Pontimicrobium sp. SW4: one gene and its partner. The protein of the gene in region 2 binds, or shares a complex with, the protein of the main gene of each other region. Links are inferred from orthologs where the notes say so. Each region holds a gene or a part of one and is shown on either strand. Other genes may lie near its edges.

The links. The genes of interacting proteins can lie anywhere in the genome.
Region 1: the proteins of secY (region 2) and secA are in contact, whole or in part, in a crystal structure (PDB 3DIN), measured with the Thermotoga maritima proteins. The link is inferred for Pontimicrobium sp. SW4 from one-to-one orthologs. Residues at the interface, in WP_004081795.1 of Thermotoga maritima: Glu108, Gly109, Glu110, Glu111, Ala236, Glu237, Arg238, Arg239, Ile240, Thr241, Ile242, Gln243, Tyr244, Ala245, Arg246, Arg247, Val248, Thr249, Gly250, Arg251, Arg252, Val253, Tyr254, Gly256, Ala257, Ser258, Thr259, Tyr260, Leu261, Pro262; in WP_004082002.1 of Thermotoga maritima: Glu261, Ala262, Arg263, Lys300, Ala301, Arg302, Thr303, Ile304, Ile305, Leu323, Tyr324, Asp325, Pro326, Val329, Ser330, Tyr333, Ile336, Lys340, Phe345, Val349, Glu363, Phe364, Tyr374, Ser375, Gly376, Gly377, Glu393, Ile395, Thr482, Ser483.

The regions. Positions count from the first base shown.
Region 1 is NZ_CP157199.1:770,577-775,575, reverse strand. The notes cover bases 1-3,885. They hold secA (preprotein translocase subunit SecA), read left to right. Parts: upstream 1-331; coding sequence 332-3,685; downstream 3,686-3,885. Other genes in these bases: ABGB03_RS03615 (hypothetical protein), read right to left, coding at 3,773-3,885; ABGB03_RS03625 (DUF2795 domain-containing protein), read left to right, coding at 1-202. Outside these bases: more of ABGB03_RS03615, read right to left, coding at 3,886-4,999. UniProt on the Escherichia coli protein: Required for protein export, interacts with the SecYEG preprotein conducting channel.
Region 2 is NZ_CP157199.1:2,362,508-2,367,724, forward strand. Bases 802-3,790 are described here. They hold secY (preprotein translocase subunit SecY), read right to left. Parts: upstream 2,974-3,790; coding sequence 1,630-2,973; downstream 802-1,629. Other genes in these bases: rpsM (30S ribosomal protein S13), read right to left, coding at 895-1,269; ykgO (type B 50S ribosomal protein L36), read right to left, coding at 1,272-1,388; infA (translation initiation factor IF-1), read right to left, coding at 1,401-1,616; rplO (50S ribosomal protein L15), read right to left, coding at 2,990-3,442; rpmD (50S ribosomal protein L30), read right to left, coding at 3,457-3,636. In the rest of the region: rpsD (30S ribosomal protein S4), read right to left, coding at 1-283; rpsK (30S ribosomal protein S11), read right to left, coding at 404-787; more of rpsE, read right to left, coding at 3,791-4,172; rplR (50S ribosomal protein L18), read right to left, coding at 4,179-4,532; rplF (50S ribosomal protein L6), read right to left, coding at 4,543-5,085; rpsH (30S ribosomal protein S8), read right to left, coding at 5,103-5,217. UniProt on the Escherichia coli protein: The central subunit of the protein translocation channel SecYEG. Consists of two halves formed by TMs 1-5 and 6-10.

The DNA.
Region 1 (4,999 bases), 1.6 Mb from region 2 along the record:
AGCATCTTATTTAAGTGATGCACCTTGGCCAGCAACAAAAGATGAATTAATCGATTACTCTATTAGAACAGGAGCTCCACTAGAAGTAGTTGAGAACTTACAATCTATTGAGGACGAAGGTGACTCCTATGATTCTATTCAGGAAATATGGCCAGATTATCCAACAGACGAAGATTATCTTTGGAATGAGGATGAATATTAAATGAAACCATAAAAAATAGTTAAAAAGTCTCGCTTGAGGCTTTTTTTATGCGCTATTTTTTCATTAAACATAACAACAAATAGTATCTTTGACTACCTATAGATCAAAGACTAAAAACAAATCAATATAATGAGTATTTTAAATTCTGTACTTAAAGTATTTGTCGGAGACAAATCCAAACAAGACGTTAAGGCAATTATGCCTATTGTCAATCAAATAAAATCCTTTGAGTCACAACTAGAAAGCTTATCACACGATGAGCTTAGAGCAAAAACCTTAGAGTTTAAATCTAAAATAGCAGATGCTCGTAAAAACATTGAAGATGAAATAAATAAACTTCAAGAAGAAGCAGATGTTACTGAAGATATAGATAGAAAAGAAGATATCTATCAAGAAATAGATAAGTTAAAAGACGACTCCTATAATATTACTGAAGAAACCTTAAACGAAATTCTTCCTGAGGCCTTTGCAGTGGTAAAAGAAACGGCAAAGCGTTTTGTAAATAATACCGAAATTAAGGTAACTGCAAATGCTTTTGATAGAGAAGTATCTGGTGAAAATGACTATGTAAACCTTGATGGCGAACATGCTATTTGGTCTAACTCTTGGGACGCTGCTGGAAAACCAATTACTTGGGATATGGTGCATTACGATGTACAATTAATTGGTGGTATTGCCATGCATCAAGGTAAAATTGCCGAAATGCAAACTGGTGAGGGTAAAACTTTGGTTGCTACGCTTCCTGTATACTTAAATGCATTAGCCGAAAAGGGAGTTCACCTTGTAACAGTAAATGATTATTTAGCAAAACGTGATAGTGCGTGGATGGCTCCTATTTTTCAATTTCATGGAATGAGTATTGATTGTATTGATTATCATCAACCAAACTCTGCATCTCGTAAAAAAGCTTACAACGCTGATATCACTTATGGTACCAATAACGAATTTGGCTTCGATTATTTACGTGATAATATGGCACATTCGCCTGACGATTTAGTTCAACGACCTCATCATTATGCCATTGTCGATGAGGTAGATTCGGTACTTGTAGATGACGCTAGAACACCTTTGATTATTTCTGGTCCAATTCCGCAAGGAGATAGACATGAATTTAATGAGCTAAAACCAAAAGTTGACGATATTGTTAATGTACAGCGTAAATATTTAACAGGAGTATTAGCTGAAGCTAAAAAATTGATTGCAGCTGGAGATACTAAAGAAGGTGGTTTTCAATTACTTCGTGTATATAGAGGTATTCCAAAAAATAAAGCACTTATCAAGTTTTTAAGTGAAGAAGGTGTAAAGCAATTACTTCAAAAAACTGAGAACTTTTACATGCAAGACAACAACAGGGAAATGCCCAAAGTTGATGCCGAATTGTACTATGTAATTGACGAAAAAAACAATCAAATTGAATTAAGTGATAAAGGTGTAGAATATCTTTCTGGTAAGGATGACCCAGATTTCTTTGTAATGCCAGAAATGGGAACTGAAATTGCTAAAATTGAAGCCCAAGGTCTTACATCTGAAGAAGAAGCTAATTTAAAAGAAGAACTATTTCGTGATTTTGGCATAAAATCTGAACGAATTCATACCCTAAATCAGCTTTTAAAAGCTTATGCTTTATTTGAAAAAGACACTCAATATGTGGTGATGGAAAATAAAGTAATGATTGTTGATGAGCAAACTGGGCGTATAATGGATGGTCGTCGTTATAGTGATGGTTTACACCAAGCGATTGAAGCTAAGGAAAATGTGAAAATTGAAGCTGCCACACAAACATTTGCGACAGTTACGTTACAGAATTATTTCCGTATGTATCGAAAACTATCTGGTATGACAGGTACTGCAGTGACTGAGGCTGGAGAATTTTGGGAAATATATAAATTGGATGTTGTTGAAATTCCTACTAACCGACCGATTGCTCGTGATGATAAAGAGGATTTAGTTTATAAAACGAAGAGAGAAAAATATAATGCAGTTATAGATGATGTTACAAAGCTATCAGAAGCTGGACGTCCTGTTTTAATTGGAACAACATCTGTTGAAATTAGTGAGTTACTTGGCAAAATGCTAAGTATTCGAAAAATACCGCACAATGTATTAAACGCAAAGCAACACAAAAAAGAAGCCGAAATTGTTGACCAAGCTGGTAAATCTGGACAGGTAACTATTGCTACCAATATGGCTGGTCGTGGTACAGATATTAAGCTTAGTGATGAAGTTAAAGCTGCTGGAGGTCTTGCCATTGTTGGTACAGAGCGTCACGATTCGCGTCGTGTAGACAGACAGTTACGTGGTCGTGCTGGACGACAAGGAGACCCAGGAAGCTCACAATTTTATGTGTCGCTAGAAGATAACTTAATGCGTCTTTTTGGTAGTGAGCGAATTGCTAAAATGATGGATAGAATGGGATTACAAGAAGGTGAAGTGATTCAGCATTCTATGATTTCAAAGTCTATTGAACGTGCTCAGAAAAAAGTAGAGGAAAATCAGTTTGGTGTTCGTAAACGATTATTAGAGTATGATGATGTGATGAACGCACAACGTGAAGTAGTTTACAAACGTCGTTTTCATGCACTATTTGGAGAACGTTTGCGAGTGGATTTAGCAAATATGATTTTTGATACATCTGAAATTATTGCAGAAACTAATAAAGAAGCTAACGATTATAAGAATTTTGAGTTTGAATTAATTCGTTACTTCTCTTTGAGTTCACCAATTTCTGAAGAAGAGTTTGAAAACCTTTCTGCTAAAGAAATCTCCTCTACTATTTATAAAGCTGCATTTGCGCATTATAAAGAAAAAATGGAACGCAATGCAGATTTAGCGTTTCCTGTGATTAAAAATGTGTACCAAACACAACGTGATAGATTTAAACGAATTGTAGTTCCTTTTACAGATGGCATTAAAAATTTACAAGTAATTACTGATCTTGAAAAAGCCTATGAAACAAATGGAAAACAATTAATTACCGATTTTGAAAAAAATATATCGTTAGCTATTATTGATGATGCTTGGAAAACACATCTTCGTAAAATGGACGAATTAAAGCAATCTGTACAATTAGCTGTTCATGAACAAAAAGATCCATTGTTAATTTACAAATTTGAGTCATTTGAGTTGTTCAAAGACATGATTGACCAAGTAAATAAAGATGTAATTTCATTCTTGTTTAAAGGTGAAATTCCGCAAGAAACTGCTAATGTTATTCAAGAAGCTAAAACACGTAAACGAGAAAATGTAAAAACTACTAAGGAAGATATACAAAATCTAGATGAACGTTCTGCCGAATCTAGAGCTGCTGGAAACACACAACGTCAACAGCAAGTTGTTGAAACCATTGTAAGAGAGCGACCAAAAATAGGACGTAATGATCGTGTAACGATTAAGAACGTGATGAGCGGTGAAAGTAAAATCCTTAAGTATAAACAAGCAGAGCCTTTAATTATAAAAGGTGATTGGGTGTTGACTGAAGATTAATAAAAATGTCTTTCTGAGGAATGGAAAAATCTCAAGAAAGGAAACTGAAAACAAGAAAATCTGGACTTTCAATAAGTTCAGATTTTTTTATTGCATAACAATGTTACTGTACTTAGCATTTACAAGAATGGTTTTGTTTGTAGAAGTATTTTTTGGGTAATTTTTAATTACTTTTTTGTCGGTTCGTTCACCATTAAACTTAGAGCGATCTCCTTTAAAGAGTAAATCGTAATTTGATTTTGGTAATTTAATTTTTGCATCACTATTTTCTAAAACTACATTTAGGTTGGTAAAAGAATCTAGAATATTATGTATGGTTAACTCTCCAAAACTTCCATCTATAATTGAGCTTCCAGCTAAATAATCAATATTAATGTTAGAAGAATTAGAATATAGTACTAGCGACTTTACATTTTTCAATAAAGCTTCATCTACATATTTAAGTGTTAACTCACCTTCATCCCAATAATTCACTAACACAGGTGAATAAGATGCATTGATGGAAGTGGCACTTCCATCAATACGATCTGCTAATAAACTTGAATGCGATATATTTGCTTTAAGGTTGTGAATTACCGCGGCAAACTTAAGTTCTCCATGACGCACATTCACCTTTAACTTAGTATCCTTAGGCATTTTTATCTTGATTGTTTTTTTAACCTTACTATTTTTCTTCTCTAGGTCTTCAAAACGTTTTTCAAATTCTTCTTCTTTTCCTTCCCATTCTTCTTCGAATTCTTTCATACGCTCCTCAATAACCTTACCTTTTTCTTCCCATTCTTTGCCAAACCTTTCACCAAATCTTTCTCCCCATTCTTCCATGTCTTTTGCCCATTTTCCATCAAATTTTTTACTAAATTCTTCTCCCCATTTTTCCATGTCCTTCCCAAATTTCTCTCCAAATTTTTCACCAAATTTATCTCCCCATTTTTCCATACGAGCTGAATAACCATCCCAATCTGTTTTAGAAAACTCTCTAGCCCATTTTTTCATATCTTCCTTATAACCTTTACCATATTTGTCTTCAAACTCTTGACTCCATCTATCCAAGTAAGGCTCTCCTTCTTTTTTATATTTTTCAACATCGAATTGAACATTGTGCACGCCTTTTGGTAATTCAGGCAACTCAGGAATTTTAGGCATTTCTGGAAACTCAAAATTCATTTCTGGCATCCTTGGCATTTCAGGCATCTCTGGCATTTCAGGAATTTCGGGAATATGTATATTAATATCCTTTAATACATCTAAGCCTGAGAAGTCAAAATCAAAGTTATAAGGACCTCCAAATCCTCCTATACTTTCAATAGACACATT
Region 2 (5,217 bases):
ATCTAGATTCACATAACTGTAACAATACCTCACCTGTAATTCCTGGTGCTGCAGTTGCTTGTTTAAACATGTTTCTAAATTGACGTTCTAAAATACCGTAAGAGTATTTTGCTTTTTGCTTCTCCATTAATTGGATTGCATATTCAGATTTTTTTCCACGACGTCTTGCGTTTCCGTGTTGACCTGGAGGGTAATTTCTTTTTTCAAAAGATTTATCTTCTCCAAAAATAGCTTCTCCGAATTTACGTGCTATTTTAGTTTTAGGACCAGTATATCTTGCCATTTTTAATTTGTTTTAAGAGTGATTATGAATTAAGGTCTTAATCTTATCCTTCGATAATCAGTTATCTCTTGTTGATACTTGTTGTTTTATTTCTATTTAAATAATCTGAAATTATTCAGATTAAACTCTTCTACGTTTTGGAGGTCTACATCCATTATGAGGTGTTGGTGTTACATCAATAATTTCTGTAACTTCAATACCACCATTATGAATTGATCTAATAGCAGATTCTCTACCATTACCAGGACCTTTAACATACACTTTTACTTTCTTTAAACCTGCTTCTTTAGCAACGTTTAAAGCATCTTCTGCAGCTAATTGTGCAGCGTAAGGCGTATTTTTCTTAGATCCTCTAAATCCCATTTTACCAGCTGATGACCAAGAAATTACGTCACCTTTTTTGTTGGTAAGAGAAATGATAATGTTATTAAAAGAAGCTGTAATATGTGCTTCTCCTGCAGATTCTACTATAACTTTACGTTTTTTAGTACTTGACTTTGCCATGTTTTTTAGTTTCTAGTTGTTAGCATTTAGTTGTTAGAATCCTAGACTTTTACATTTCAGACAGATTCATCTAACGTCTCATTACTAATGACTAATGTCTTTAATTATTATTTAGTTACTTTTTTCTTGTTAGCAACTGTTTTTCTTCTACCTTTTCTAGTTCTAGAGTTGTTTTTAGTACGTTGCCCTCTTAATGGAAGACCAGCTCTATGACGAATACCTCTGTAACATCCAATATCCATTAATCGCTTAATGTTTAATTGTGTTTCAGAACGTAATTCACCTTCAATTTTAAATGTACCAACAGTATCACGGATTGCTCCAATTTCATCGTCAGTCCAATCTTGAACTTTAGTACTTTCGTCAACTTTAGCAGTAGCTAAAATTTCTTTTGCTCTACTTCTACCTATTCCATAGATATAAGTTAAAGAGATTACTCCTCTTTTTTGTTTTGGTATGTCTACACCTGCAATTCTTGCCATAATTACCCTTGTCTTTGTTTGAATCTAGGATTCTTTTTGTTAATGACGTAAAGTCTACCTTTTCTACGCACAATTTTGCAATCTGCGCTACGCTTTTTTACTGATGCTCTTACTTTCATCTGTACTTATTATTAGTATCTATAAGTTATGCGAGCCTTTGTCAAATCATAAGGACTCATTTCTAATTTCACTTTGTCTCCTGGTAATAACTTAATATAATGCATACGCATTTTACCAGAAATATGTGCAGTCACAATGTGACCATTTTCTAATTCTACACGAAACATAGCATTTGACAATGCTTCTATTATTGTTCCGTCTTGTTCTATTGCTGCTTGCTTTGCCATAGTAATTAGGTTTTTAGCCTTTTCTATTTTTACCTGTCTTCATCAAGCCATCATAATGTTTGTTCAACAAGTATGAATTCACTTGCTGCATCGTATCAATTGCAACTCCAACCATAATTAATAGTGATGTACCACCAAAGAATAATGCCCAACCTTGTTGTACGTTCATTAGCTTTACAATAAATGCAGGGAACACTGCTATTAAAGCTAAGAATATAGAACCTGGTAATGTTATTTGCGACATTATTTTATCTAAATATTCTGATGTTTCAGTTCCTGGACGAATCCCTGGAATAAAACCACCACTACGTTTTAAATCATCTGCCATTTTGTTTGTAGGCACTGTAATTGCTGTATAAAAATATGTGAATATTATAATTAATAAAGCAAATACTACATTATACCACAATCCAAATATATCCGAAAATTGAGCTTGCAACCACTGTCCTACATTAGAATCTTTCATAAAATCCATTCCACCTATTAATCCAGGTACAAACATAATTGCTTGTGCAAAAATTATTGGCATAACTCCTGATGCATTTAGCTTTAATGGAATGTATTGTCTAGATCCAAACACATTTTTCTCATAACCACCAGAGGCAGTTCTACGTGCATATTGTACTGCAATTTTACGTACAGCCATTACTAGCATTACTGATGCTAAGATAATTACAAACCAAATTACTAACTCTATAAGAATCATAATTAATCCTCCATTAGACTCAGTAACTCTTGCTGCATATTCTTGTACAAAAGATACTGGCAATGTTGCAATAATACCAACCATAATTAATAGAGAGATACCATTACCTATTCCTTTATCTGTAATTTTTTCTCCTAACCACATTGCAAAAATACAGCCAGTAACTAAGATTACAATTGAAGAGAAGTAAAACAAACCTCCTTGACCTAATAAAAATGCTTCTTGAGGTATTCCTAAAGAAGGTAAGCTTACTAAATAACCTGGAGCTTGAACCATACATATAGCAATGGTTAACCAACGTGTTATTTGTGTTATCTTCTTTTGACCACTAGCTCCTTCTTTTTGTAGTTTTTGCAAGTAAGGAATCGCAATTCCCATTAACTGTACTACAATAGATGCAGAGATATAAGGCATAATACCCAATGCAAACACAGATGCATTTGCAAAGGCTCCTCCTGTAAAGGCGTTAAGTAAACCTAATAGTCCTTGTTCTGTATTATCACCAAGAGCACCTAATTTACTTGCATCAATACCAGGAAGCACAACTTGTGCTCCAAAACGATAGACTAAAAGCATTCCTAAAGTAAGAATGATTCTATCTTTTAGTTCCGTTATTTTCCAAACATTCTTTAAAGTCTCTATTAATTTCATTGTTTGTTGGGTCTTATTATAAAGTTACAGCTTCTCCTCCAGCAGCTTCTATTGCAGCTTTTGCTGAAGCAGTAAATTTATGAGCAGATACTTTTAATTTAGCTTTTAATTCACCTCTTCCTAATATTTTAACTAGTTCATTTTTACCAGCTAAACGGAATGCAGCAAATGTATCTAAATCTACAGTACCTTTTATTTTCTTATCGTCAACCATTTGTTGTAAAGTATCTAGGTTTATCCCTTGATATTCTTTACGGTTAATGTTAGTAAAACCAAACTTTGGCACACGTCTTTGAAGTGGCATTTGTCCACCTTCAAAACCTAATTTTCTAGAATAACCAGAACGAGACTTAGCTCCTTTGTGACCTCTTGTAGCGGTACCACCTTTTCCAGAACCTTGTCCACGACCAACGCGTTTACTATTATTGTTAACTGAACCTTCTGCAGGTTTTAAATTACTTAAATCCATTTCAGTTTATATTTTTAAGCTTCCTTAACAGAAACTAAATGTTTAACTTTATTAACCATACCAAGAATATTTGGTGTAGCATCGTGTTCTACAGTTTGACCAATCTTTTTTAAGCCTAGAGCTAATAATGTTAGCTTTTGTCTTTTTGTACGATTGATTGCACTTTTTTCTTTTGTTACTTTAATCTTAGCCATCGTATCCTTAATTATCCGTTAAAAACTTTTTCTAAAGAAATTCCTCTGTTCTTAGCAATAAGTCTAGCATCTCTTAATTGCAATAAAGCATCAAAAGTAGCTTTTACCACGTTATGAGGGTTTGATGAACCTTGAGATTTCGATAATACATCATGAACACCTACTGCTTCTAAAACTGTTCTTACAGCTCCACCAGCAATAACTCCTGTACCAGGTGCTGCAGGAATAATATTTACTCTTGCTCCACCGTATTTACCTTTTTGTTCATGAGGTAATGTTCCTTTAATAATAGGAATTCGAACTAGGTTTTTCTTAGCATCTTCTACTGCTTTTGCAATTGCACTAGCAACATCTTTAGATTTTCCTAAACCATGTCCTACAACACCAGCTTCATCTCCAACCACTACGATTGCCGAGAAACCAAATGCTCTACCACCTTTTGTTACTTTTGTAACTCTTTGCACACCAACTAAACGATCTTTTAGATCTAATCCACTTGGTTTTACTAACTCTGCGCTTTTGTATTTTTGATACATAATTTCTTAGAATTTAAGTCCTGCTTCTCTAGCTCCTTCGGCTAATGATTTTACTCTACCATGGTATAAATATCCACCTCTATCGAAAGAGATAGTCTCTACACCTGCTTTTAAAGCTTTTTCAGCAACGCTTTTACCTACTAAAGTAGCAACTTCTGTTTTTGTTCCTTTTGAACTGATGTCCTTGTCTCTAGAAGATGCTGTACTAATAGTTTTACCACTTACGTCATCAATTATTTGCGCGTAAATTTCTTTATTACTTCTAAAAACAGATAATCTTGGTCTAGTTTCAGTTCCTGAAACTATTTTACGAATTCTGTTTTGTATTCTTTGTCTTCTATCGTTCTTTGATAATGCCATAACTTACTTATTATGCTGATTTACCTGCTTTTCTTCTAATTTCTTCTCCTACAAACTTAACTCCTTTACCTTTATAAGGCTCAGGTGGTCTAAATCCACGGATTTTTGCCGCTACTTGACCTACTAATTGTTTGTCATGTGAAGTTAACTTTACTATAGGATTCTTTCCTTTTTCTGAAATTGTTTCAACCTTGATCTCTGGAGCAATGTCTAATACAATGTTATGAGAAAAACCTAAAGCTAAATCTAGTTTCTGCCCTTGATTACTTGCTCTATATCCTACTCCTACTAATTCTAATTCTTTAGTCCATCCTTTAGATACACCCTCAATCATGTTATGCATTAATGATCTGTATAAACCATGTTTTGCTTTTTGATCTTTAGTATCTGAAGAACGAGTAACCATAATGTTACTATCTTCAACTTTAATTTCTATAGAATCGTAGTTTTGTGTTAACTCTCCTAATTTACCTTTAACAGTCACGACATTTTCTTTAACATCAACTGTTACGCCTTCTGGAATGGCTACTGGATTATTTCCTATTCTTGACATTTCTTTTGGGCTTTAAATTAGTATACGTAACACAATACTTCACCACCTACATTTTCTCTTTGTGCTTGTTTACCTGTCATTACTCCATGAGAAGTAGAAACAATGGCAATACCAAGACCATTAAGAATACGA